Regions from separate parts of the Thalassotalea fonticola genome, predicted to be linked through region 3. Evidence: predicted binding sites of a transcription regulator. Region 3 holds the regulator's gene; each other region holds the start of a gene.
The links. The regulator LexA, encoded in region 3, represses DNA repair genes until DNA is damaged. The targets are predictions, from matches to a motif close to TACTGTATNNNNATACAGTA.

Region 1: the regulator LexA is predicted to act here: its motif matches at 4,012-4,031, upstream of recA (recombinase RecA).
Region 2: the regulator LexA is predicted to act here: its motif matches at 4,116-4,135, upstream of RI844_RS03530 (LexA family protein).
Region 4: the regulator LexA is predicted to act here: its motif matches at 4,346-4,365, upstream of ruvA (Holliday junction branch migration protein RuvA).

What each region holds. Positions count from the first base shown of each region.
Region 1 is NZ_CP136600.1:4,510,493-4,516,862, forward strand. Features, by position in the region: gene RI844_RS18620 (peptidoglycan DD-metalloendopeptidase family protein) at 1-51, shown strand, start outside; gene rpoS (RNA polymerase sigma factor RpoS) at 119-1,042, shown strand; gene mutS (DNA mismatch repair protein MutS) at 1,118-3,685, opposite strand; gene recA (recombinase RecA) at 4,080-5,111, shown strand; gene RI844_RS18640 (homoserine O-succinyltransferase) at 5,269-6,180, shown strand; gene metH (methionine synthase) at 6,232-6,370, shown strand, end outside.
Region 2 is NZ_CP136600.1:867,248-873,617, reverse strand. Features, by position in the region: gene RI844_RS03545 (winged helix-turn-helix domain-containing protein) at 1-457, shown strand, start outside; gene RI844_RS03540 (leucyl aminopeptidase family protein) at 588-1,940, opposite strand; gene RI844_RS03535 (SLC13 family permease) at 2,214-4,043, shown strand; gene RI844_RS03530 (LexA family protein) at 4,145-4,558, shown strand; gene RI844_RS03525 (Y-family DNA polymerase) at 4,546-5,787, shown strand; gene RI844_RS03520 (universal stress protein) at 5,813-6,250, opposite strand.
Region 3 is NZ_CP136600.1:3,852,006-3,858,375, forward strand. Features, by position in the region: gene coxB (cytochrome c oxidase subunit II) at 1-422, opposite strand, end outside; gene lexA (transcriptional repressor LexA) at 801-1,415, opposite strand; gene RI844_RS15705 (hypothetical protein) at 1,997-2,641, opposite strand; gene RI844_RS15710 (TFIIB-type zinc ribbon-containing protein) at 2,759-3,256, opposite strand; gene RI844_RS15715 (hypothetical protein) at 3,475-3,852, shown strand; gene RI844_RS15720 (hypothetical protein) at 3,925-4,455, shown strand; gene def (peptide deformylase) at 4,954-5,499, shown strand; gene RI844_RS15730 (alpha/beta hydrolase) at 5,931-6,370, opposite strand, start outside.
Region 4 is NZ_CP136600.1:1,142,872-1,149,241, forward strand. Features, by position in the region: gene RI844_RS04840 (efflux RND transporter permease subunit) at 1-2,536, shown strand, start outside; gene ruvB (Holliday junction branch migration DNA helicase RuvB) at 2,614-3,642, opposite strand; gene ruvA (Holliday junction branch migration protein RuvA) at 3,673-4,299, opposite strand; gene ruvC (crossover junction endodeoxyribonuclease RuvC) at 4,457-4,984, opposite strand; gene aspS (aspartate--tRNA ligase) at 5,301-6,370, opposite strand, start outside.

The DNA of each region.
Region 1 (6,370 bases), 660 kb from region 3:
TTTAGGGGCAAATCGGTAAATCCATTACGGTATTTACCGAAAAATAATTAATTAGCTAATAGAGGCGAGTAAAAAGTGACAGTGTAATTATAAAACCGGTGAGTATTGGGAGATATCAATGGTAAAAGTTAAAGAACCTGCAGTAGCAATGAATGTAACTGCAAACAGTGAAAAAAATCAGAAAATAGCTGTAGAAGAAACCTCATCAAATTTAGATGCAACACAAATGTATCTAGGTGAGATTGGCTCTTCCCCCCTTTTAACTGCAAAAGAAGAAGTATATTTTTCGCGCAAAGCGCTGAAAGGTTGCGAAGCATCTCGAGCCCGAATGATAGAAAGCAACCTGAGACTTGTTGTAAAAATTGCACGAAGATATAATAATCGCGGCTTACCTTTATTAGATTTAATTGAAGAAGGCAACCTAGGCTTAATCCGCGCAGTAGAAAAATTTGACCCTGAACGAGGTTTTCGCTTCTCTACTTATGCAACTTGGTGGATCCGTCAAACAATTGAACGGGCTATCATGAATCAAACCCGCACCATTCGACTTCCTATCCATGTGGTTAAAGAACTTAATGTATATTTACGCGCCGCACGTGAACTCATCCAAAAACTAGATCACGAACCAACAGCAGAAGAAATTGCTAAAAAATTAGATGTACCCGTTGCCGATGTGAGCAAAATGCTTAAACTGAACGAGCGTATAACATCTGTAGATACACCATTTGGCGGCGAATCAGACAAAGCTTTGTTAGATGTTATTGCTGATGAAAAAAGCCAAGGTCCGGAATCTGATTTACAAGACAACGACATAAAACAGAATATTGTTCATTGGTTAAATGAGTTAAATTCAAAACAACGTGAAGTGTTGGCAAGACGTTTTGGCTTGCTTGGTTATGAACCTGCTACGCTTGAAGATGTAGGCCATGAAATTGGCTTAACTCGTGAACGAGTAAGACAAATTCAAGTTGAAGCGTTAAAACGTTTACGTGATATTTTATCGACTCAAAATTTATCGATTGAAGCGTTGTTCCAGGCTTAGCCTATAAAGTGACTACCGGATAAAAAGAAACCAGCGTTACGCTGGTTTCGTTGTTTTTGATGAATAAAAACAGCGCTACACTTTGTTTTTCAATTCAAATAACAAATCCATCGCCTGTCTCGGCGTAATGTCATCAATATTCAAGTTTCTTAATTGTGCAATCATCGGGTGCTCTTCGACAAACATATCTTGTTGTAGTTCAGCCGCTTGTTGATTTGTAATAACTGTCGCAGGTGCTTGCATTTCAAGTTCATGTAAACGCTGTTTTGCTCGTTTTATTACCGTTTTCGGAACTCCAGCAAGTTGTGCTACCTGCAAACCGAAGCTTTTGCTGGCAGCCCCTTCTTGCACAGCATGCATAAAAATAATTGTGTCATCATGTTCCATTGCATCAAGGTGAATATTAGCGAGCGTATCGAGTTGCTCAGCTAATTCAGTAAGCTCGAAATAATGACTGGCAAATAAAGTAAAGGCTTTACTATTTATCGCTAAATACTCAGCACAGGCCCAGGCCAACGATAAACCATCGTAGGTGCTGGTACCTCGACCAATTTCATCAAGTAATACCAACGACTGTTCTGTTGCATTATGTAGAATATTCGCTGTTTCAGTCATTTCTACCATAAATGTTGAGCGGCCACTGGCTAAGTCATCAGACGCACCTATTCGGGTAAAAATTCTATCTACTAAACCTATTTTTGCATTGTCGGCAGGCACGTAACTGCCGACATGCGCTAACAGAGTAATTAACGCCGTTTGTCGCATGTAAGTAGATTTACCGCCCATATTAGGCCCGGTGATAATTAACATTTTGCGTTGCTGTGATAATTCAACCGGGTTAGCGATAAAAGCATCAGTAGTAACTTGTTCAACCACTGGATGGCGACCAGCATCAATGTGTATGCCCGGATCTTTACTTAACATCGGCTTATTATAATTTAATGTAAGCGCACGCTCGGCAAAGTTATTTAATACATCAAGACTTGCAACAGCCTCTGAGCATAATTGTAATTGCTCAATAAATGGCGCAAGTTGATCAAATAATTCATCGTATAAGCGTTTTTCTAAGGCAAGGTATCGGCTTTGTGCTGTTAGAACTTTCTCTTCATGAGATTTTAGCTCTTCGGTAATAAATCGTTCGTTGTTTTTAAGAGTTTGTCTGCGAATATATTCCACAGGTACTTCATTTGACTCTCTTCGACTTATCTCAATATAAAAACCATGAACTCGGTTATAACCAACTTTTAATGTGCTGATCCCGGTTTTTTCACGTTCACGTTGTTCTAATTCTGCTAAGAAGTTACTCGCACCTTGGCTTAAGTTTCTCAGCTCATCTAGCTCGCTATTATAGCCGGGAGCTAATACGCCACCATCTCTAATCAACACTGGTGGGTTTTCAATAATGGCTTTACTTAACAATTCATGTAACTGTGGAATTGGGCGGCTAACATTTGCCAATTGCTGCATATAAGGTTGAGAATTTAATAACAGAAGTTGATTAAGCTCTGGCAACAAACCCAACGCATTACGTAAGCGGGCAAAATCTCTTGGGCGCGCGCTTCTAAGAGCAATTCGAGCGATAATTCGTTCAATATCACCAATACCTTTAATGGTATCGAAAATATCTGTTTGTACGTCCTCGCTAATAATTGCGGCAATTGCATTTTGACGATTCTCTAGTGCCTCTATGTTCCTTAGCGGAAAGTGCAGCCAACGCTTTAATAACCGAGACCCCATAGGTGATGCAGTTTTATCAAGAACCGAAGCTAAAGTATTATCGCTACCGCCTGAAAGGTTTTGCGTTAACTCAAGGTTTTTACGGGTGGCAGCATCTAAAATTACCCCTTGAGCATAGGCTTCTGCTTTTATACTTCTAATGTGTGGAAGTTCACTGCGCTGAGTATCTTTGACATATTGCAATAGGCAACCAGCAGCAGCTAAGCCGTAATGATATTCATCAACGCCAAAGCCAACCAACTCTTTTGTGCCAAATTGCTTATTTAAGATTTTGATCGCAGTATCTAAATCATACTCCCAGTCAGGACGACGTCTTTTGCCTTTTATTTGCTCAATCAAGTCTGTATGTTCAAATGATTCTGGATATAGTAACTCTGCAGGTGTTAAGCGTTGCAATTCAGCTTGTAATTGCTCTTCATTGTTTGGCTGGCAAAGGACGAAGCGACCGCTGCTCATATCAAGGTAAGCAATGCCAAATTTTTCTTTATGAGCAAAAATAGAGACAAGTAAGTTGTCTTGCTTATCTTCTAATAATGCTTCATCTGAAATGGTTCCGGGTGTAACAATGCGTACAACTTTTCGTTCAACCGGTCCTTTACTGGTGGCTGGATCGCCAATTTGTTCACAAATGGCTACGGATTCACCCATTTGAACCAGTCGAGCTAAATAATTTTCAACTGCATGATAAGGAACACCGGCCATAGGTATTGCGTTGCCACCAGTTTTTCCTCTGGCAGTTAGAGATATGTCCAGTAGATCAGAGGCTTTTTTAGCATCATCAAAAAACAACTCGTAAAAGTCGCCCATTCGATAAAACACTAGAATATGTTTGAATTCTGATTTTATTTTTAAATATTGGCGCATCATAGGGGTGTGATTAGATTGCGCAAAAAGATCGTCTGTCATTTATTAGCTTTTGTATTTATTAAAGTTATTTTGAGTTCGGCAAATTAATTGGAAAATAGATAAAATAGGCCGTGATTCATAGCGTATATGGATGGTAAAATATTATTACTCGAAGCGCAAAGCAAGATATCATTAATTAACAATATAATTATCACTAAACTACTGTATAAAAAATCTAAATTTTAATTTTTATTACTGTATATAAAACCACGCTTGTGTGTGTTTATATTTTTTATTAAAAATAAATAGATTATTAATTTCTTATTTATCAGGTTGTTAAGTGTTTTTGTTGTTGATTTTAAGAAAAAATAAAATTTAGTAGTTGATACTGTATTATTATACAGTATACTGAGTGCATAACTACTGGATAAATAGAAAAATATTGGAGATTTTAATGGACGCAAATAAAGAAAAGGCATTATCAGCAGCCCTAGGTCAAATTGAACGTCAATTCGGTAAAGGTTCAATCATGAAGCTAGGTGATAACCAAAGCATGAACGTAGAAACAATTTCTACCGGCTCGCTTGCTTTAGATGTTGCCCTTGGTGCTGGCGGTTTACCAATGGGTCGTGTTGTTGAAATCTATGGTCCAGAATCTAGTGGTAAAACGACACTTACTTTAGAAGTAATTGCTGAAGCACAGCGCAATGGTAAAGTATGTGCGTTCGTTGATGCTGAACATGCTCTTGATCCAATCTATGCAGAAAAACTTGGTGTGGATATTAATGAATTGTTAGTGTCGCAGCCAGACACTGGTGAACAAGCATTAGAAATTGTTGATATGTTAAGTCGCTCAGGTGCGGTAGATGTTATCGTAGTCGATTCGGTTGCAGCACTTACGCCAAAAGCTGAAATTGAAGGTGATATGGGTGATAGTCACATGGGCTTGCAAGCTCGCATGTTGTCACAAGCAATGCGTAAATTGACTGGTAACCTAAAGCAATCAAACACCATGCTTATCTTTATTAACCAAATTCGTATGAAAATTGGTGTAATGTTTGGTAACCCTGAAACAACAACCGGTGGTAATGCGTTGAAGTTCTATGCTTCTGTTCGTCTAGATATCCGTCGTATTGGTGCTGTGAAAGAAGGTGATGAGATTACCGGTAACGAAACCCGTGTTAAAGTGGTTAAAAACAAAATTGCACCGCCATTTAAACAAGCTGAATTCCAAATTTTATACGGTTTAGGTATCAATAGTTTAGGTGAGCTTATCGACTTGGGTGTTAAGCATAAAATGGTTGATAAAGCTGGTGCATGGTACAGCTGCATGGGCGAAAGAATTGGTCAAGGTAAAGCAAATGCAACTAAGTACCTTGCAGAAAACACAGCAATGGCGAAAGAGTTAGAAGCTAAGTTACGTGGCTTGTTACTCACTACTGTTAAAGATTCAGAAGATGAAGAAGTTGTTGCTGAAGTAGAATAATATTCAATACACTATTATTTAATAAACCGCTCACTGAGCGGTTTTTTTATGTCTAAAGGTAAATAATAAGTTTATTTAGACGTCTATACGTTTAGATGTTGACATTTCTATATGGTTGGGTAGTATTAAGTTTTTACTCTTTCATAGGTCTGTATTAATGCCGATTAAAATCCCTGATCAACTTCCTGCCTTGGCTGTACTCGCAAATGAGAACATCTTTGTCATGTCTGAAAATAGGGCTGTTAATCAAGATATTCGACCAATGCAAGTAGCAATATTGAATTTAATGCCTAATAAAATTGAAGCAGAAATTCAAATATTACGCATGCTTTCCAATACACCATTGCAAATCAATATTGAATTTGTACGTTTAAATTTAAATGAGTCTAAAAATACGCCTAAGGCACACTTAGATGAGTTTTATTGTTTATTCGATGATATTAAGCATAAACACTATGACGGCTTGATTGTTACTGGTGCTCCTTTAGGCCAGCTTAATTATGAAGATGTTTCTTACTGGGACAAAATTGTAGAAGTGTTTGAATGGTCACAAACAAATGTAACATCAACGATGTATTCATGCTGGGCTGCGCATGCTGCGCTATACTACCGTTATGGCTTAAACCGAAAATTACGGGATAAAAAGCTTTCAGGTGTGTATCTTCATAAAACATTAGATTCAATGGAACCATTAACACGTGGCTATGAAGAAGAATTTTCAGTACCGCATTCACGCTATGGTGAAATTGATAAAACAATTTATCAAAGCGTCGATGAACTAAATATTTTAGCTGAATCTAAGCAAGCAGGAGTTTACTTGGTTGCTACAAAGGATAAGAAACATGTCTTTGTAACCGGACATCCTGAATATGATGCTTGTACCTTAAGTGATGAATATCAACGCGATATAAACGTCGGAGTTGATACCTTCATACCCGAAAATTATTTTAAATTTGATGATGTAAATAGCATCCCAAAAAACAAGTGGCGTAGCCATGGCTGCTTATTGTTTAGCAATTGGCTAAATTATTATGTTTATCAAATTACTCCTTACAACCTTGAAAATTAGCTCTGTTAAAATTAGTACAAGCAGCAATTATTTAATTCAGAACCAGGAACTATTACGGTGAAATCTCCAACCACTATTTTATTAGAGCAACAACTGCAAGACCGAATTTTAGTACTTGATGGTGCTATGGGTACTATGATCCAAGATCATAAATTTGAAGAGCAAGATTATCGAGGTACCAGGTTCGCAG
Region 2 (6,370 bases), 1.9 Mb from region 3:
AGCTGTTTATACTGATAAATATACTGATTTGCATCAATTTAATCTTACTTCAGGGGAAAATAAAAGAATAACTTTTGATGGTGCAAGAATAGGTGTTCTACGTAATGGTTATCAACTGTATTATTCTCGAGTCTCGGGTGGTTTATGGAAAATGGACTTAAGTTCTGACCACCCAACAGCGAAGCAATTGCTGGATAAAAAAATATTTAATACGGTATACAGTTGGGGGCTCAGCAAAGATGGTATTTATTTTAACCAAAATACCAGTAACACTACAAAATTGAAGTATTATAATTTTAGCAACGATGAGATCAGCACCTTTCTAACTCAACCTAAAAATGCCGTTGCAGGCTCTACAAGCTTAACGCTTATCGATGAACAACAACTTTTACTATTTACAGGCTCTAGCTTTCCTCAAGCTGATATTAAAAAATTGCAACATCCCTTATTACAATAATATAAGGCGCATGTTCCACTGTAGATTAAAGGTTGAATACTTACAAAACTACAATAATAAAAGCTCGTACCTTTATTCAAAGTACGAGCTATATAAATTTAACAAGATATTCGGAACAACCTTTATCCTATTATTGGTAACGTGATTGCAAATAATCAAATACCGTACGAATACCAAAAGCTTCGCCGCCTAACGGTCGTCCTGGTAGTTTTCGAATATTCCAAGCCATCACATCAAAATGCAACCAATCAGTTTTCGGGTTTACAAATTCTTGTAAATACAAGGCAGCAGTAATTGCGCCAGCAAATGGAATGGTTGCACAATTAGTGATATCAGCCACTTCACTGTTGAGTAGGCTTCGATAATCCCTATACAAAGGCATACGCCAAACTGGGTCGTTTATTTTCGAACCTAAGCTCATTAACTCATTAGCAATTGCATCGTTATTAGCAAAGAAACCCGGTAACTCTGTTCCAAGCGCAACGCGCATAGCACCGGTTAACGTGGCAAAATCAATCAGTAAATCAGGATTGTCATTATTTGCCTCATCTAATGCATCACATAATACTAAGCGACCTTCTGCATCGGTATTGTCAATTTCTACCGTTAAACCTTTACGCGTAGTAACTACATCACCAGGGCGCAACGCATTACTCGACACAGCATTTTCAACCGCAGGAATAAGTACACGTAATTGCACGGGTAAATTATGCGACATGATTAATTGAGTTAGCCCCAACACATGAGCCGCTCCGCCCATATCTTTTTTCATGTTGCGCATGCCCGCTTTCGGTTTAATGTCTAAGCCACCACTGTCAAAGCATACACCTTTACCAACCAGAGTAATCAATGGATCACCAGCTTTGCCCCAAGTTAAGTCAATCAACCTAGGTTGATGCACACTTGCACGCCCTACTGCATGAATAGTTGGGTAATTTTGCGCTAATAATTCGTCACCGATAACTTGCTCTACAGTACCACCATATTGTTCTACTAGAGAAAGCGCTGTTTGTCCTAAGTTTTCTGGCATCATGTCTGCTGCAGGCGTATTAACAAGATCACGTACTAAAGAACTGGCATTAGCAAATCTTAATGCTTTTTCAACTAAGCTCTTATTATCTATCACTAATGTAGCAACTGGTGAAGATGTTTTGTATAAATCAAATTGATAACAGCCCATTACCCAACCAAAGGCAATCGCTTCTTGTAATTCTTCATCGGCATGCAATTGGTAATGATTAATCGGTAACAATTTAGCGAGGTCGCCGCAGGAAAAATAGTGGCTGGGATTTTCAAGAACCACAACCACTTTTTGTAGTTTTCCTGATGTATCAGGAATTAATGATACGCCATTATTTGCTTTCGTTTGTTTTAGCCATGTTTGTACTTGTTTAGTTTCACTCAACAACCAACTTTCAAAGTCTTGTTGGCAAACAATAAACAATGGAACAGTGGTGTTTTCAGTCGTGTTTACTAAGCTCATTTCTTTCCTTAAGGTATGCAGAGATTGAACAATTAAACTAATTATCTCATCAACAGAGGTTTAGTTAAAACCTTTACAGCTGTTTTTTATATCTATTTTTATTCTTCCTCTACTTTTAAGAAAAAACTTATAAGAATTAATAACCTAAAATAAGTTATTGGCATAAGAGCTAAGATCATATAGCATCAAAATTCTGTACGTTATTAAAAATCGATTATAGTTAATTGGAGTTAATCCAGTTAAGTTAACTTTACCAATAACAAAGAGTGCTAAATGACTATACCTGATCTCCCCAATAATCATGCCTTAGCGATGTTGCTAATAACGATTATCGCCTTATATTTTTTTCGTCGTGATGATATTCCTCTACAAACCTCTTCTTTAGCGGTAATCGCTATATTAGCGTTGGTATTTACTGTCTTTCCGTTTGAAGATAATGGCGTTCACTTAGAGCCATCTTCACTTTTTTATGGCTTTGGTCATGAAGCCCTTGTAACCGTCTGTGGATTAATGATCATCGGTCATGCTTTAGTAAGAACAGGTGCACTTGAACCTATTGGCCGTAATTTAGCCAAGCTCTGGAAAATAAGCCCTACTCTCTCGTTATTGGTTACTTTACTTGTTGCCGGAACATTAAGTGCGTTTGTAAATAACACGCCTATTGTAGTGTTATTTTTACCGATATTAATCAGTGTCGCGATACGGACAAAAACTGACTCTTCACCGATGTTATTACCAATGGGGCTGGCTACATTGGTAGGCGGTATGACAACAACGATAGGTACATCGACCAATCTCTTAGTTGTCAGTGTTGCCAGTGATATGGGCTTTCGCCGTTTTGGTATGTTTGACTTTGCCCCGCCGGCTTTAATCGCTGCCGCAATCGCTATTATATATTTGTGGCTAATTGCACCAAGAATTATTCCTGATCGTACGCCTTCTTTACCTGATACATCTCCGAGGATCTTTGGCGGATATTTAAATATAAATGAAGAAGGCTCATGTGTAGGTAAAACCGTTGCTGAAATAAGAAAGCTTACCGATAATCAAATGTTGATAGAGTTTATTCAACGTAAACCCGATTACCGCAATGTTATTCCCCTACCCGATACAAAAATTAAAGCCGGCGATCGCTTAAAAGTTAAAGATTATCCAGACAGGTTAAAAGAATATGAAACCGTTTTAAACGCGACATTGCATACCGAGAAACATAAAGTAGACTCTGAGCACCCTTTAGTTGAAGAAAAACAAACCTTAGCCGAAATTGTCGTTATACAATCGTCTGGCCTTAATGGCCAAACCTTAAAGCAAGCTAATTTTAAAGAGCGTTTTGGTGTAGCCGTATTAGCTCTGCATCGTGATGGTAAAGCCATGGACCTTGGCCGCAGAAGTCTAAATAAGGTGCCAATTCAAACAGGCGATGTACTACTTGTTCAAGGTGACGATGAGCAAGTAAATGTCCTGAAGGCAGCGCGTGGTTTGCTTATTATTGATGGCGCGGCAAACTTGCCCTACTCTAAAAAAGCTCCCCTTGCTCTTGGCATTCTTATCTCTGTAATCTTAGTCGCGGCTTTAGGGCTATTGCCCATTGCAGTAAGCTCTCTCTGTGGCGTATTGATATTATTAGCAACAAAATGTATTAACTGGGATGATGCATCTTCAGCATTAAGTAGCCAAGTGATCCTCATCGTTGCGGCATCACTGGCACTGGGTGCAGCGATGATGAAAACAGGTGGCGCTGAATATATGGCACAAATGTTTGTTGCCTTAGCGTTTGATTTGCCTCCGGCAGGTATTTTGTCAGCGTTAATGCTGCTGCTTGCTGTACTCACCAACATTGTTTCCAATAACGCTGCTGCAGTTATAGGTACGCCTATAGCAATATCGGTTGCTAATCAGCTAAACGTACCGGTAGAGCCGTTTGTATTAGCGGTATTATTTGGCGCTAACTTAAGCTTTGCCACACCAATGGCTTACAAAACCAATGTATTAGTAATGAATGCAGGTGGTTATAAGTTTTCTGACTTCATGCGTGTAGGCATACCACTTATTATTTTAATGTGGGTCACCTTGTCATTTGTTTTAAGTTGGATGTATTTGTAGAGACGTATTTTAGCAAGCGTTTTCTCTACTTATTGAACAACAGATTGTTTCTTTTTTCCTTCAAAGCACCTATACTGTACATATTTACAGTATAGGTGCTTATGAAAATAATTCCGATATATGCAGAAGCTGGAATTACTGGCTTTGAATCTCCTGCAGCAGAATACAAAGAGCTAGGTTTATCATTAGATCAACTATTGATAAATCATCCCGATGCCACCTTCATTGGCCAAGCCAGTGGTGACTCGATGCAAGGCGTAGGTATTTATGATGGTGATATTTTAATTGTTGATCGGTCACTGAATTGTAAAAACGGCGATGTGATAGTCGCTAACTACAATGGTTGCTTTGTTTGCAAAATTCTCGATAAAGTACAAGCAAGGTTAGTTTCAGCATCATCAACACACTCGCCTGTTACCATTACCCGTGGTGATGACTTTCAAATTGAAGGTGTCGTTACCCGTTCTATTCGCTTACATCAGCAAGCGCCAGAAATCATCGCATGTATGCTTTAGTTGATGCGGTATCTTTTTATGCTTCGGCAGAAAAGGTTTTTGATCCAAGCATAAGAAACCGTCCGGTTGTGGTGCTAACCAATAACGATGGTTGTATTTGTGCTGTTTGCCCTATTGCCAGAAAGCTTGGCATTCCTAAATTTAAGCCTTACTTTCAAGTAAAAAATTTTTTAGAAAAGCACAGTGTTGTCGTACGCTCATCAAATTATGAGTTATATGCTGACTTATCAGAAAAGATGATGAATGTTATATCGCGATTTTGTGACAACCAGCATATCTACTCGATTGATGAAGCATTTCTGTCTTTTAACAATTATGCCTGTATTAATGATTGGCACGATTATGGTCAGCAAATACGCAAAGCTATTTGGAAAGAAACTCGTTTACCTGTGGGTGTAGGCTTTGGCTCTACGCCCACATTAGCCAAAGCCGCGAATCATGCCGCCAAAAAACTCAGTGGCTTTAATGGCGTTGCCATAGCCGATACTCATAAAAAAGATATTTTGCAACGCATGACGGTTGAACAAGTTTGGGGGATAGGTTCAAAGCTTGGCGCTAAGCTTAACGTGCTTGGGGTAAAGTCGGCGTTTGATTTGGCCAAGCAAAATCCGAAACAAATGCGTAAACAGTTTTCAGTGTTGGTGGAACGCACCATTAACGAATTAAATGGTATCAGTTGTTTGTCATGGGATGATGTAAAGCAGGCTAAAAAAGAAATATTTTCAACCCGTTCATTTGGCCAGCGTCTAACTGATTTTAATGCGTTGAGATCGGCATTAGTATTTCACGCCTACATTGTTGCCAAAAAAGTCCGTGAGCAACAATCACTGATCAAACGTATCAGTGTCTTTGCTTCAAGCTCTCCGCACGATGATGACTATTACAAAAACGCTGTGCAGGTGCAGTTTGCTTCACCAACCGATAACACTTTATACATTGCCTCCTGTGTAGCAACCGCGGTGCAAAAAATATACTACCCTGGAGTTAGATTTTATCGTTGTGGCGTTGGCGCAATAGAATTAGATACCAATATTTATCAGCCTGATTTATTTGCCAAAGACACTAACAATATTGAATTAATGCAGTGCCTTGATGCCATTAATAACCGCTATGGCTCAGGCACATTACAACTTGGCGCAATGAACACAGAGAAATTTCATATGCGACGCGAGTTTATGTCGCCAAGATTTACCAGCCAATGGCAAGATATTCCTAAAATACACTGCTAGAAACAATCTGATAAAACCATAATAATTAAGGCACTAGCACAACGGGAATACCAACAACATGAGCTAATTTATTGGCAACACTACCGAGTACTAAATCTCCAAAGACTGAACGCCCCCTACGCCCTAGAAAAAGCATATTGGCGTGTTCATTTTTAACTTGCTTACTCAATTCGTGCACTGGCTCACCAAAAATCAACTCACTTTCAAGGGGGATATTTTTTTCACTAAATTTAGCAATTAATGGCTTTATTACCTTGTCATTAATTCGTTTTTCTTCATCTTCACGGTTAAAAACAAAAGGGTCCACGCCGCCCACACTAATGGGTGTTATGTGTGGCCATTGCAAAACATAAACAAGCTTCACTCTGGCATCAGTAAATTCGGCAAGGTGTATAGCGCGCTCAACAGCTCTGTAACTCCATTCACTACCGTCAATACCAACAGTATATAAAACTTTATTCATTACTATACTCCTTCATTTAATCAAGTAAATTGCTTAGAACAGTGGTGTTTTTAGCCGTAAAATTTAAACGGTATTACACTTTAAATTATAGGGTATAGGAGGCTTTTCTTTTAATTAAAC
Region 3 (6,370 bases):
TAAAACTCAATATCTTGATCAAAATATTTGTAATGCCATTTCCATTGTGAACCAGTAACCTGAACGGTGATATCAGAATTACTGTTATCTTCCATATTAATTAATGTAGTGGTCGCAGGCCATGCCATACCGATAAGGATTAAAATTGGAATCGCGGTCCAAAGAATTTCTACTTTGGTGCTTTCATGAAATGTGGCAGGTTTTGCCCCTTTGGACTTTCGATGGAATATCATTGACCAGAACATAGCGCCAAAAACAACGACACCAATTACCGTACAAATCCACATTACCAACATATGCAGTTCATAGACATTTTGGCTGACATCTGTCACCCCTTTTGTCATATTCAGTTGCATATCTGCCCAAGCTGAACTGGAAATTAAACTTCCCAACAACAGCCAACCCAGGTTACGTCTCTTCACTCGACATCTCCTCTGCTTTATTAGCCTAGAAAATACAGAAATAAGGACAAGATACATCTTTATTCGATGTCTCTAATTTCCGTAATTTATTTTTATTATTGTGTTACGTAAAAAACCTACATCGATGAATGGGGTAGGGAGTCTACAGTGTAATATTTGTATATTATCCACTCTAGAATTACTTAATTTTTAAACAAGGTCTAGTGCTTTGTTAGAAAAAAGTTAATTTTTTTAATGAGAAATCTGTAGAGCAAATACTACTAAATTTGAATGGGTTAGGCGAAATTAAAGGGGTGCAGGCAAAAGAAAAAGGCTAAATTAAATAAATAATTCAGCCTTTTTGTAGTTCGTTTTTTGTACTGGTAAAGTCGCTATAGACTACATCCAGTCAGCACTACGAATAACACCAACAGCTAGACCTTCAATATTGAAATGTTGGTTGGCTAAATCAACAACGATAGGTGAAAAATCTTCATTTTCAGCATGTAAATAAACCACATTACCGTCACGTTTATAGCGCTTTACGGTGACATCATCTTCAACTCGAGCAACAACAACTTGCCCATTTTGAATATCAGTTGTTTGATGCACCGCTAATAAATCACCGTCTAAAATACCAATATCCTTCATGCTCTCGCCATTTACCCGTAATAGGTAATCAGCGGCAGGATGAAACAGGTTGCCATCTATTTTGTAATGCTCTTCAACATGCTCTTGCGCCAATATTGGTTCACCGGCGGCAACTCGGCCAATTAATGGTAAACCTTCTTCTTCAATATGCTCTTCGGCTAAACGAATGCCACGAGAAGTACCTGGCAACATTTCGATAAAGCCTTTTTTAGCGAGAGCCTTTAAATGCTCTTCAGCCGCATTCGCCGACTTAAAACCAAAGAAGTCAGCAATTTCAGCACGCGTAGGTGGCATTCCGGTATCGGCTATCTTTTCTTTAATGAGATCAAATATTTGTTGCTGTCTATTGGTAAGTGGGCGCATATTATTTTTGAGTAACCTGTTTTTCTGTACAGTACATTGTACTGTCAGTATATACAGCTATAAATTAAACGCAACTTATTATTTTTAAATACTAATTTGTGTGTGTGGTTTCCAGTTCCAATTGATATTTTGTCCAGAGGGGGGAAATTGCATATTTAAGTCAATTCCCAACTATGCAAAGTAGGAATGTTTATAAAGTATTGTTATATTTGACTTTATATGGATGGTCTATGTGAAATAGGAGCTGACAGTAAAAATACTTTATGTTGGGTGAGCTTATAAGCGCGATAACGGTGAGTAGAGTTACATAGCACTAACCAATAGGCATCATTGAGAGGTTTAAAAAAATGAAATGTGAAATTTGGTTCAAGGCCCTTATATGCTCCCATGCAGGCTATTGAGTAAAGCAACCAATGCCCAAGTTTGCACCTCGATCCGTCCCTTCAGTGCCATGAGCCACCATTCGATATTAGAAAAACACTCCGTCATCCCATCATGCTTTTGGATGGGATCTCCTCCAGTTTTAAGGTGACTTCATCCGGCAGGTTTGTGCCATGAACGGAAGTATTGAACGAACCAATTTAGCCATTAATGATTTCGACATATAGGCTTTGTATATCATGTTTATTTAAATCTTTTACTAATTTTTGAGTATATTTTGCGTATATTTCGGAGTCGGGGTTTAAATTCAATATTTTGAATAATGGAATTAGCGCTTTTTTTAAATGAGATAACTTAATTTCTAAAGGTACTTTGTCAGTTCTTCCAAACACATAAAAAACATGCTCATATTTTTTTGAATAATCTATGTACTCAGCACAAATAGAATACCTTTCAGCCTCTATCAAGTATTCATACGTAGGGTCAAAAGTTAGTTGGGCATATTGCTTGTTTGATAAGTGATATTGATAAAAAATGTCTAGGACTTCATTACCTAAACCTAAGTATCTACAAATACTTGCAAAGGTTTTAAACTTTTCCTTTGTGGGATCAGAATTATACTCTTTTAAAGCTATATTTTTTCTTGCTACCAGCTTATCTTTTGCGTCAGGGTATACCTTAGCAAGCTCACCCCATGTAGATAAACCAAATGATAATCTAACTCCCGCCCATTCACTACTCTCAGAGGTATTGTCAAAGAAGTATACAAACTTATCTAATGCTGATTGATATTTTTCACTGTAAAAATCACTTACGCCATCGGTTAAAACACTCTTTAAATCCATGTAGCAGCTTCCTATAAAAGTAAAAGCCTGTACAAGAAGAACAGGCTAAAATGATAGCTTCAATATTAAATTAAAACACAATACTGAATGGCGGGTTATCGCTCAAAGCCGACTATTCTAATAATCATCAATAATATAAGTAGCCATCTCAAAAACTGATGCTAACCGATTTTCACCATTTCGCATAATTCTATGAAGAGGAGCGTCAATATTGGGTATATAGATATCGTTCTTCATTTCAATTCTAAGTAAAGCTCGTTCACGTTCCGTTAAATGATTTTCATGAAGTTTTTCTAATTCAGCGGTATCTAACCAAATACCAGCACAACCAGGACACTCATCTATTTCTAAGACTTTTAATGGACTAAAATACCGTCTCATCATTACTGTATTTTCACACTTAGGGCATTTAATCCTCTCTTTTTCGTTCAGAGAAGTGTTTTTGAATTGTCTTAGATGTTTTACTAATGCGGAACCACGAACACTTTTAGGGTCTTTAAATTTATCCAATTCAGAGTTATCAAAGAATGCTCCACCGCAGCTTTCAGATATTTCAATTTCCATACCGCCAACCTTAATGGTTTTAAGTTGAGTACCTGTTCTTGGGCATTTCATTTAACTGCTTTCCTTGTTCATTTGAATTTAAACTACGTAATACTGAAAGAGACACAACTTCAGCTATCATCTCTCAATATAGCCTCTGGGCGACCTTAATCATTTGTAAATATACAATACATGATGTTATTGTAAAACCACAAGTTTTTAGTTGTCGCCACGGTCGGCTTTGAGCGAACAGCAGACCTTTTACACCTAACAAATTAGCCTACGAGAAAATGGAAGTTATCAAGTTATACACCCAGCCCAAACATGACCGAAAACCATTTTACGATGGTGGCAAAGGTGCACCGTATAAATTTAAATGCCCTGTTTGCAAAGCTAAAAATATTATACCGTTCGAGTCATTGTTACATGCTACCTGGAACTGGAAAGAAGATTTTTCAAAAGAAGAGTTACTAAATATCCAAAACTTGTTTGGCTTCGGTCCAACAGGGAATTCTCATGAAGGTGGATGGACTTGTATTAACTTTGTTTCTTGCAAAGGATGTAGTGAACAATTGATTTCATATGTTGGTTTTAACGAATACTACAACTCATTGTATAGGCTGACTGAACAAGGCTTAGCACATATTAGAACCGATAATTTGACCTAACACTTTGATTTAGTTAAGGTCAGATAAGAGCGAACAGCAGCCCGTCAACAATCTATTCATGGATGATTATCAATGAAGTATTTATTATTATTTTTAAGCATAATGCCATGTTTATCGATGGCTCAAAATCAGTTAATTGGTGAGTGGCATTACGACAGTGAAAGAACACTTTCTGAACTGGATTTATCTAATGAATATTCAAAAAAGATAAAGAAGTGCTACGAAGTGAAAATGTGTGGAGATGGTTTTTATGTCTTTGATGACGAATCTTATGTATTCACCCAATTAATGACAAGTGGAAACAAAACTATTGAAGGTACTCACAGTTACTATAATTATAAGGTTTTAAGCTCAAATGCTGAATTAATAACCATCCTTCATAAACCAATTGATTTTAAGTTCTACTCTGAATTAAAAGACGACAAATCTAAAAAGAAATTGAACGAACTTAACGAGCTATTTAGAAAGGCAAACGATTGGGAAGAGGTTGAAGAAACAGCACCCCTGGAGTTTAAGTTTTTCTTAACAGACAACGGCAACACCTTCTTTTTTAAGTTCCCTAATGGTCAAAAAGAGTATTTTTACCGAAAAACAAAGCAATAATATCAAGTCTTCACTGGCAGGTTATGGCACAAACCAGCCCCTTTGAGGTCTGGTTTTTCAATTCAGAAATCTTCCGCTTTGTATATGGACACCTCCATTTCCGCAAGTATTACATTATTACTCAACTATAGGTTAGTGAGAATAATTTCTAAGTTCATTATCATGTGAATTTATCTATTAATATTATTAGAAACTCTATCGATTACAGACTAACAATTATGATCACTAGAGTTTATTTACGAGCATTAATAATAAGTTGAATATATAGCAAATGATCACGAGCACTTATACAATGCAGTGGATACGTTAAATAAAGGTTGAACTAGTTGTGGATGAGAAAGTAATTAAATTCGAATTTGAAAAGCTCAATAAAAACAGTATTCGGTATAAAGAGGTACCTGAAAACGGAATGCCACCTGTTTTGGGGTCTATCTACGTGCAAAAATGGTTTGCGGGCGATAGTAAAAATATTGAAGTGACAATTAAGACTAAGGCAAAATGAATCAAGCTAAAAGCAGTACGTATTCCATTGCTCAATTAGGCCATGCGGTATTAAGACAAAGAGCGGCTGAGGTTGAAAATATACTTGCCGATGAATGCCAGCAATTAATTAATCAAATGATGTTGGCGGTGTCAGAAGCCGGAGGTGTAGGTATTGCCGCGCCACAAATTCATCACAGTGTGCGCATTTTTATTATGTGTTCTAAACCCAATGCACGTTATCCCGACGCGCCCTTAATGGCACCAACAGCAATCATTAATCCTGAAATATTGCATTGTTCGAGTGAGAAAGTAAAAGGCTGGGAAGGTTGTTTAAGTGTGCCGAGTATGCGTGGCTTAGTGCCAAGGCATAGTCAGATCACTGTACGTTATTTTGACCAACAAAATAATGAACATAAAAAAGAATTTACGGGTTTCATTGCACGTATTTTCCAGCATGAATTAGACCATTTGAACGGGCTAACTTTTATTGACCAATTGGAATCGACGAAAGACTTGATCAGTGAAGTCGAATGGTATCAGCAGTTCGCTAAGACTCCGTAACTCTAGGTGTTAAATAAACAACTTGAAGGTGCGGGTATTTTTTATTCGACAAATATCACCCTCACTTAAATGGAATATAGCCATTTTTGCGACCTAAAGCCCTCCTCACTGTGGCAGTAGTAGCACTTAACTTTATGATTTAAAATTAGAATTTAAGACAGGTGAAAACTTCATTTAGTAACATTCATAGTAACAATTACTAAAGAAATTTATAGTTATTACCTTAAAATCATCGGCTTAACCATCCTATTCAGATGTGGAAATAGCAGTTGAATCAATATTCAGGAAAAAAATTGGGAAATTAATGGCCGTTTTTACCACGATTGGAACTTAGGTTATGTATTGCGACCGTCACTAATGTGACAGGTGCGAAAATAAAACAATTAACTATTCGTTTCAGCTATTGCCACATATAGTCAATTGAATTAGTGCTATTTGGATTTCAAGTATTGATAAATCGCGTTTGCATATTCTGGGTGATCTGAAATATCGTTGTGCCCAGCCTCTTTTATGATCACCGATTGTTGTTGTTTTCCAAAAGCGGATATTAAATTCTCACTATGTTTTCTTGGGATCACCTGATCATACTCGGCCATTAAAATGAGTGGCAATGTTTCAATTTGTGCTACCTGGCCGAGTGAATTGTATTTATCTTTTAATAACAAAGGGAGCGGGAACATCCAGTAGGCTCCTTTAGCGACGTTTTCAATGCTGTCATAGGGAGTAACTAGAATAAGGCTTTCAATGTTGCGTCTTGCAGCAACATAAGTTGCGATGCCAGAGCCTAGACTGCGCCCCAAAAGAGAAATTTTTGTATGCTGCGTGACTAGTTGATCATATATATGTAAAGCATCGCTATACAAACCGTTCT
Region 4 (6,370 bases), 2.2 Mb from region 3:
CGGTTGGTACCTAAATCGCGGCCAAGAGCAGTTAGTGATCAGAGGCACAGGCTGGCTTAGCCACTCAGAACAAGGCTTGCAAGAATTAGGTCAAGTACCGCTTAAAACAATTGCCGGAACTGTAGTAACCGTTGCCGATGTCGCTAAAGTAGAATTTGGTGATGAAATTCGTCAAGGCGCGGTTACCATGACTGAAAGAGATGTTGAAGGTAATGTTAATTCACTCGGTGAAGTCGTTTCCGGAATTGTGCTCAAACGAATGGGGGCAAACACTAAATCAACCATTGATGGCATTATTGAGCGCAATGCGTTAATTAATCAAGCTTTACCTGAAGGGGTCACGTTTAAACCATTTTACGATCAAGCTGATTTAATTAAGCAAGCAATTGACACTGTGACCAATGCTTTATTATTAGCGTTTGTGTTTATTATTATTGTACTAGCGCTATTTTTATTAAATTTAAGAGCTACCTTTCTGGTCTTAATATCTATCCCTATTTCAATCACAATTGCTTTGTTGATCATGTCTTGGTTTGGTTTATCCGCCAATTTAATGTCACTTGGAGGAATTGCTGTGGCCATTGGTATGCTAGTAGATGGCTCGGTAGTTATGGTGGAGAATATGTTTAAACATTTAACCTCTCCTGATGCTATTCATCAGCAAAAAGCCAAAGATAGGAATGACCAAGAAGATGACCCTCATGATATCGCACACGACAGTAATAACCCGCAAGGTATTTCATTAAGGCTACAGCAAGCTGGTAAAGAAGTTGCTCGGCCAATATTTTTCGCCACCATGATCATACTCGTAGTGTTTACCCCTATGTTTACCTTTGAAGGGGTTGAAGCTAAGTTATTCCAGCCTATGGCGATTAGTATTATGTTAGCCATAATTTCAGCATTGTTTGTCGCGCTGATCATTGTGCCGGCTTTAGCAACCTTTATGTTCAAAAAAAGCTTTAAAGCACCAAACAATGTATTGTTAAATCCATTAGAAGCTGGTTATCGAAAGTCATTAAAGTGGGCAATAGAGAATAGTAAAATAGTGCTATCAATTGCTTTAGCGTTGTTACTGTCTGCTGCATTTTTAGTACCTAAATTAGGCACAGAGTTTGTTCCTGAGCTTGAAGAAGGCACAATAAACTTACGAGTAACTTTAGCACCTTCGTCAAGTTTAGAAACCGCACTTAGCGTTGCACCAAAACTTGAAGCCATGCTGATGGAATTTCCTGAAGTGACCTATACCCTGAGTCGTATTGGCCGACCGGAAATTGGCGGCGATCCTGAGCCGGTAAATAACATTGAAGTTTATATCGGTTTAACACCCATATCACAATGGACAAGTGCAACTGACAGAGTTGCCTTACAAGAGTTAATGTCAATTAAGCTTGAGCAATTTCCGGGTTTACTGCTGAATTTCTCACAGCCTATCGCCACACGCGTAGACGAACTTTTATCAGGGGTAAAAGCGCAACTTGCCATTAAACTATTTGGCCCTGATTTAACAGTGCTGGCCGAAAAAGGCTTAGAGATAGAAAGTGCTATTAAAGATGTCAATGGTGCCAGAGACGTTGCCATTGAACAAATAGTTGGTGAATCACAACTGGTGATAAGCCCAAATCGTCGACAACTTTCTCGTTATGGTTTGTCAGTTGATGATGTTATGAGGGTTGTTAGAGACGGCCTTGGGGGGCAAGCTGCCGGACAGATAATTAATGGTAATGAACGTTATGACATTTATGTAAGACTTGCTGAAGAGTTTCGCAATAAGCAGGACAAAATTTCTGAGCTGCGCATACAATCACCAACCGGTGCTTGGGTAAGGCTCGGTGATGTTGCTAACGTTGGCATTGAATCAGGACCGCCGCAAATAAGGCGCGATGATGTACAACGCCGAGTAGTAATTCAAGCTAATGTACAAGGCCGCGATATGGGGAGCGTGGTTGCTGATATACGTGCAGTTATAAACAATAAAGTTGATTTACCAGCTGGTTACTCGGTATTAATTGGCGGACAATTTGAATCGCAACAGCGTGCACAGAAAAGGTTAATGATAGTAGTACCAATTTCACTGGCATTGATTGCTTTGCTACTTTATTTCTCATTTGGTTCTATCGGGCAAGCGGCCTTAATATTAGTAAATGTTCCTTTAGCGATTATCGGCGGCGTATTCTCATTGTACTTTTCTGGGCAGTATCTATCGGTTCCTAGCTCCGTAGGCTTTATTACCTTATTTGGAGTCGCTGTGTTAAATGGTGTGGTAATGGTTGAAAGTATCAATCGACGAGTAGTAGATGGCGCGTCGATAACTAATGCAGCTTTTGAAGGGGCAGTATCAAGATTGCGTCCGGTATTAATGACCGCGTTAACTTCCGCATTGGGTTTATTGCCAATGTTATTATCAAACGGCGTTGGCGCTGAAATTCAAAAGCCTTTAGCCTCTGTGATTGTTGGTGGTTTGGTTACCGCTACGTTTTTAACCTTGTTTATTTTACCTATTCTATACAGCGTATTTTCAAGGTCTAAAGCACAGTAATAAATTTAATACCAATATCAAAACAAAAGACGACCTGATTGAAATCAGGTCATCTTTAATTGAGTAGAAAAACTCGACTATTTATTTGTTGGTTTGTCTAAACCAAAATGTAGGTAGGCATTGTCAGTAACAATTCGTCCACGAGGTGTGCGTTGTAAAAAGCCTTGTTGAATTAAATAAGGCTCTATTACATCTTCAATGGTTTCACGCTCTTCACCAATAGCGGCGGCAACATTATCTAAGCCTACAGGGCCACCAGAAAATTTATCAATAATGGCGAGTAATAACTTTCTATCCATTAAATCAAAGCCTTCGGTGTCAACCTCAAGCATGTTCAATGCTTTAGATGCTGTTTCCTGCCCTACTTCACCTGTCGTTTTTACTTCAGCATAATCTCGTACCCGGCGTAACAATCGATTGGCAATACGCGGTGTTCCACGCGAACGTTTTGCAATTTCAAATGCACCTTCTTCATTTAAATCGACATTTAAAAAGTGCGCAGACCGGCTGACAATATCTTTTAAATCAGCAACTTTATAAAATTCTAAACGCTGAACAATGCCGAAACGATCACGCAGCGGTGACGTTAAAGAGCCAGCTCTTGTTGTTGCGCCAATAAGAGTAAAAGGCGGTAAATCCAGTTTAATTGAACGAGCAGCAGGCCCTTCACCTATCATAATATCTAATTGATAATCTTCCATTGCTGGGTACAAAATCTCTTCTACCACAGGGCTTAATCGATGAATTTCATCAATAAATAATACATCGTTTTCTTCAAGGTTGGTCAATAGTGCGGCCAAGTCACCGGCCTTTTCCAAGACTGGACCTGAGGTGGTGCGAATATTCACGTCCATTTCGTTGGCGACAATGTTTGCAAGCGTTGTTTTACCTAAACCGGGAGGGCCAAATATAAGCAAATGATCAAGGGGTTCACCGCGATTTTTAGCCGCTTGAATGAAGATTTCCATTTGCTCTTTTACATGATCTTGACCGGTATAATCGGCAAGCATTTTAGGGCGAATAGCCCTGTCTATGGTTTCTTCTTCACGATTTGCCGTTGGCTCTATTATGCGCTCTGGTTGTATTAGCCTGTCTGCTTCAATCATAGTGTTTACTTATTTATTTGTTGTTTAATTTTATAGCATTGATTTAAGAGCATCACGGATCAACTCTTCTGAACTCATATCGTCAGCAAAAATTGCTTTAACCGCCTTATCTGCTTGTACAGGCTTATAACCAAGAGATACCAAGGCGGTAATTGCATCATCCTTATTAGAAGCCGCTGTTACCAAAGAGCTATCAGCTGAAATTAAGTCTATTGGCATATTATCTGTTGCTGGTGTAGCGATATCATTACCCCAGTCTTTTAACTTATCACGCATTTCAATGAGTAATCGCTCTGCAGTTTTCTTACCAACACCTGGAATTTTAACTATTGTGGCAACATCATCAAGAGTTACACAATGCACGAATTGCCCGGCTGACATATTTGATAAAATCGCGAGAGCTAATTTAGGACCGACACCGTTTACTTTAATCAACAAACGAAACAGCTTACGTTCAGTTTGATTGGCAAAACCATACAGTAATTGTGCATCTTCACGCACTACAAAATGGGTATAGATCACCGCTTCTTGCTCAAGCTTGGGCAGATGGTAAAAGCTTGTCATGGGCAAGGTAACTTCATAACCTACGCCATTACATTCAAGTAATATTTCAGGTGCTTGCTTTTCAATTAAAATGCCGCGTAAACGTCCTATCACCGCTATTTCCTATTATTGTTGGTGCGATTTAATATGCAAACAATACCACTGTATAAATATATAGTAAACAAAAATAATTAGGGTCAGATCTAAATAAGATCCCGAATCGTATTCGGGACAACGCTAGTGCGTCGATTAATGATTCTGCCCCTGATACTTATCTAAGGCGGCCACGTACGGTTTTAGTTGCTCGGCCAGACATTTTTATCAATGATTCATAACTGTGCGCATGGCAAATTGCTACCGCGAGTGCATCAGCAGCATCTTCTTGCGGTGTTGCCGGTAGTTTTAAAAATGATTTCACCATATGCTGTACTTGTGATTTATCAGCCGCCCCCGTGCCAACAACGGCTTGTTTTATTTGCCTTGCCGAATATTCAGATACTTCAATACCGTTGTTGGTAGCAGCAACTATTGCCGCGCCTCGAGCTTGGCCTAGCTTAAGCGCTCCACCGGGGTTTAAGCCCATAAATATTTGCTCAACAGCAACCATGTCGGGTTTAAATTGCAAGATCAGTTCAGATACACCGGCAAAGATGATTTGCAGTCGTTCAGGATGGTTATCGCCGGCAGACAAGGTTTTAATGCAACCGCTGCCTAGGTAGGTAAATTTTCGTCCCTGCTTTTCAATAACGCCATAACCGGTTAGCCGTGAACCTGGGTCGATTCCTAAAATTATGCTCATTAAAATTTTTATACTTATAAATATTTTGCTATTAAGATGACACAGAAAAACAGGAAATAAAAGTAGCTTACATTTCGACTCTTTATATACTCCCTAACAGCGGCGACATCACAACCATATGGATACTCGAACAAGCAGGGTATGACGTAATTAAACACCGTCATTGCCGCGGATGCGGTAATCCATGCTTTTCGTTTCTCGTTTCTAAAAAACATAACCCTCAAAAGGCTCCATGCCTGTCGGGTATAAGTACATCAATGTACAAAAAAGCCTTGTTTGATCACTCAAACAAGGCTTTTTGACAACACATTAAACACTACTCAGCGTCAGCTTCTTCTGGCTCTTGTGGAATGGCTTGTATACCAAGTTCTACAAGTTGAGCCGGATTTGCTTTACTTGGTGCATTCGTTAATGGGCATGCCGCCGTTGTTGTTTTCGGGAATGCCATAACGTCACGAATTGATGTAGCGCCAGTCATTAACATTACGATACGGTCTAAACCAAAGGCTAAGCCTGCATGTGGCGGTGTACCGTAGCGCAGCGCTTCTAATAAGAAACCAAATTTCTCTTGTGCTTCTTCATCGCTGATCCCCAAAATTCTAAATACTGCCGCTTGCATATCTTCATTATGAATACGAACAGAACCACCACCTAACTCACAGCCGTTTAACACCATATCGTAAGCATTCGATAATGCACCAATTGGATTAGCTTCAAGTTCTTCAGCCGTTACTTTTGTTGGTGCAGTAAATGGGTGATGCAAGGCGTGTAAGCCGCCATTAATTTCTTCAAACATTGGGAAATCAACAACCCAAAGAGGTTTCCACTCATCTGAAACCATACCTAAATCTTCACCAAGTTTAAGACGAAGTGCGCCTAATGATTCTGTAACCACATTATATGTGTCAGCGCCGAAGAAAATAATATCGCCGGTCGCTGCATTAACTCGTGTTAATAACGCCGTTACTTCTTCATCTGATAAGAACTTCAAGATTGGTGATTGTAATCCGTCACGACCTGCATCCACGTCGTTTACTTTTAACCACGGCATACCTTTAGCGCCGTAAATACCAACGTACTTGGTGTAATTATCAAGCTTTTTGCGTGAAAGTTCTGCTGCCGCGCCAGGTACTTTAATTACCGATACACGACCTTTTGGATCATTAGCAGGACCTGAGAAAACTTTAAATTCAACGTCTTTTAAAATATCAGCAACATCTACGATTTCAAGCGGGTTACGCAAATCTGGCTTATCTGAGCCGTAACGAGTCATTGCCTCTGCGTAAGTCATGTGCGGAAATTCACCCAAATCTACATTTAGCAGACTTTCGAATAATTCACGGATCATTTTCTCAGCAACAGCCATCACTTGCTCAGCAGACATGA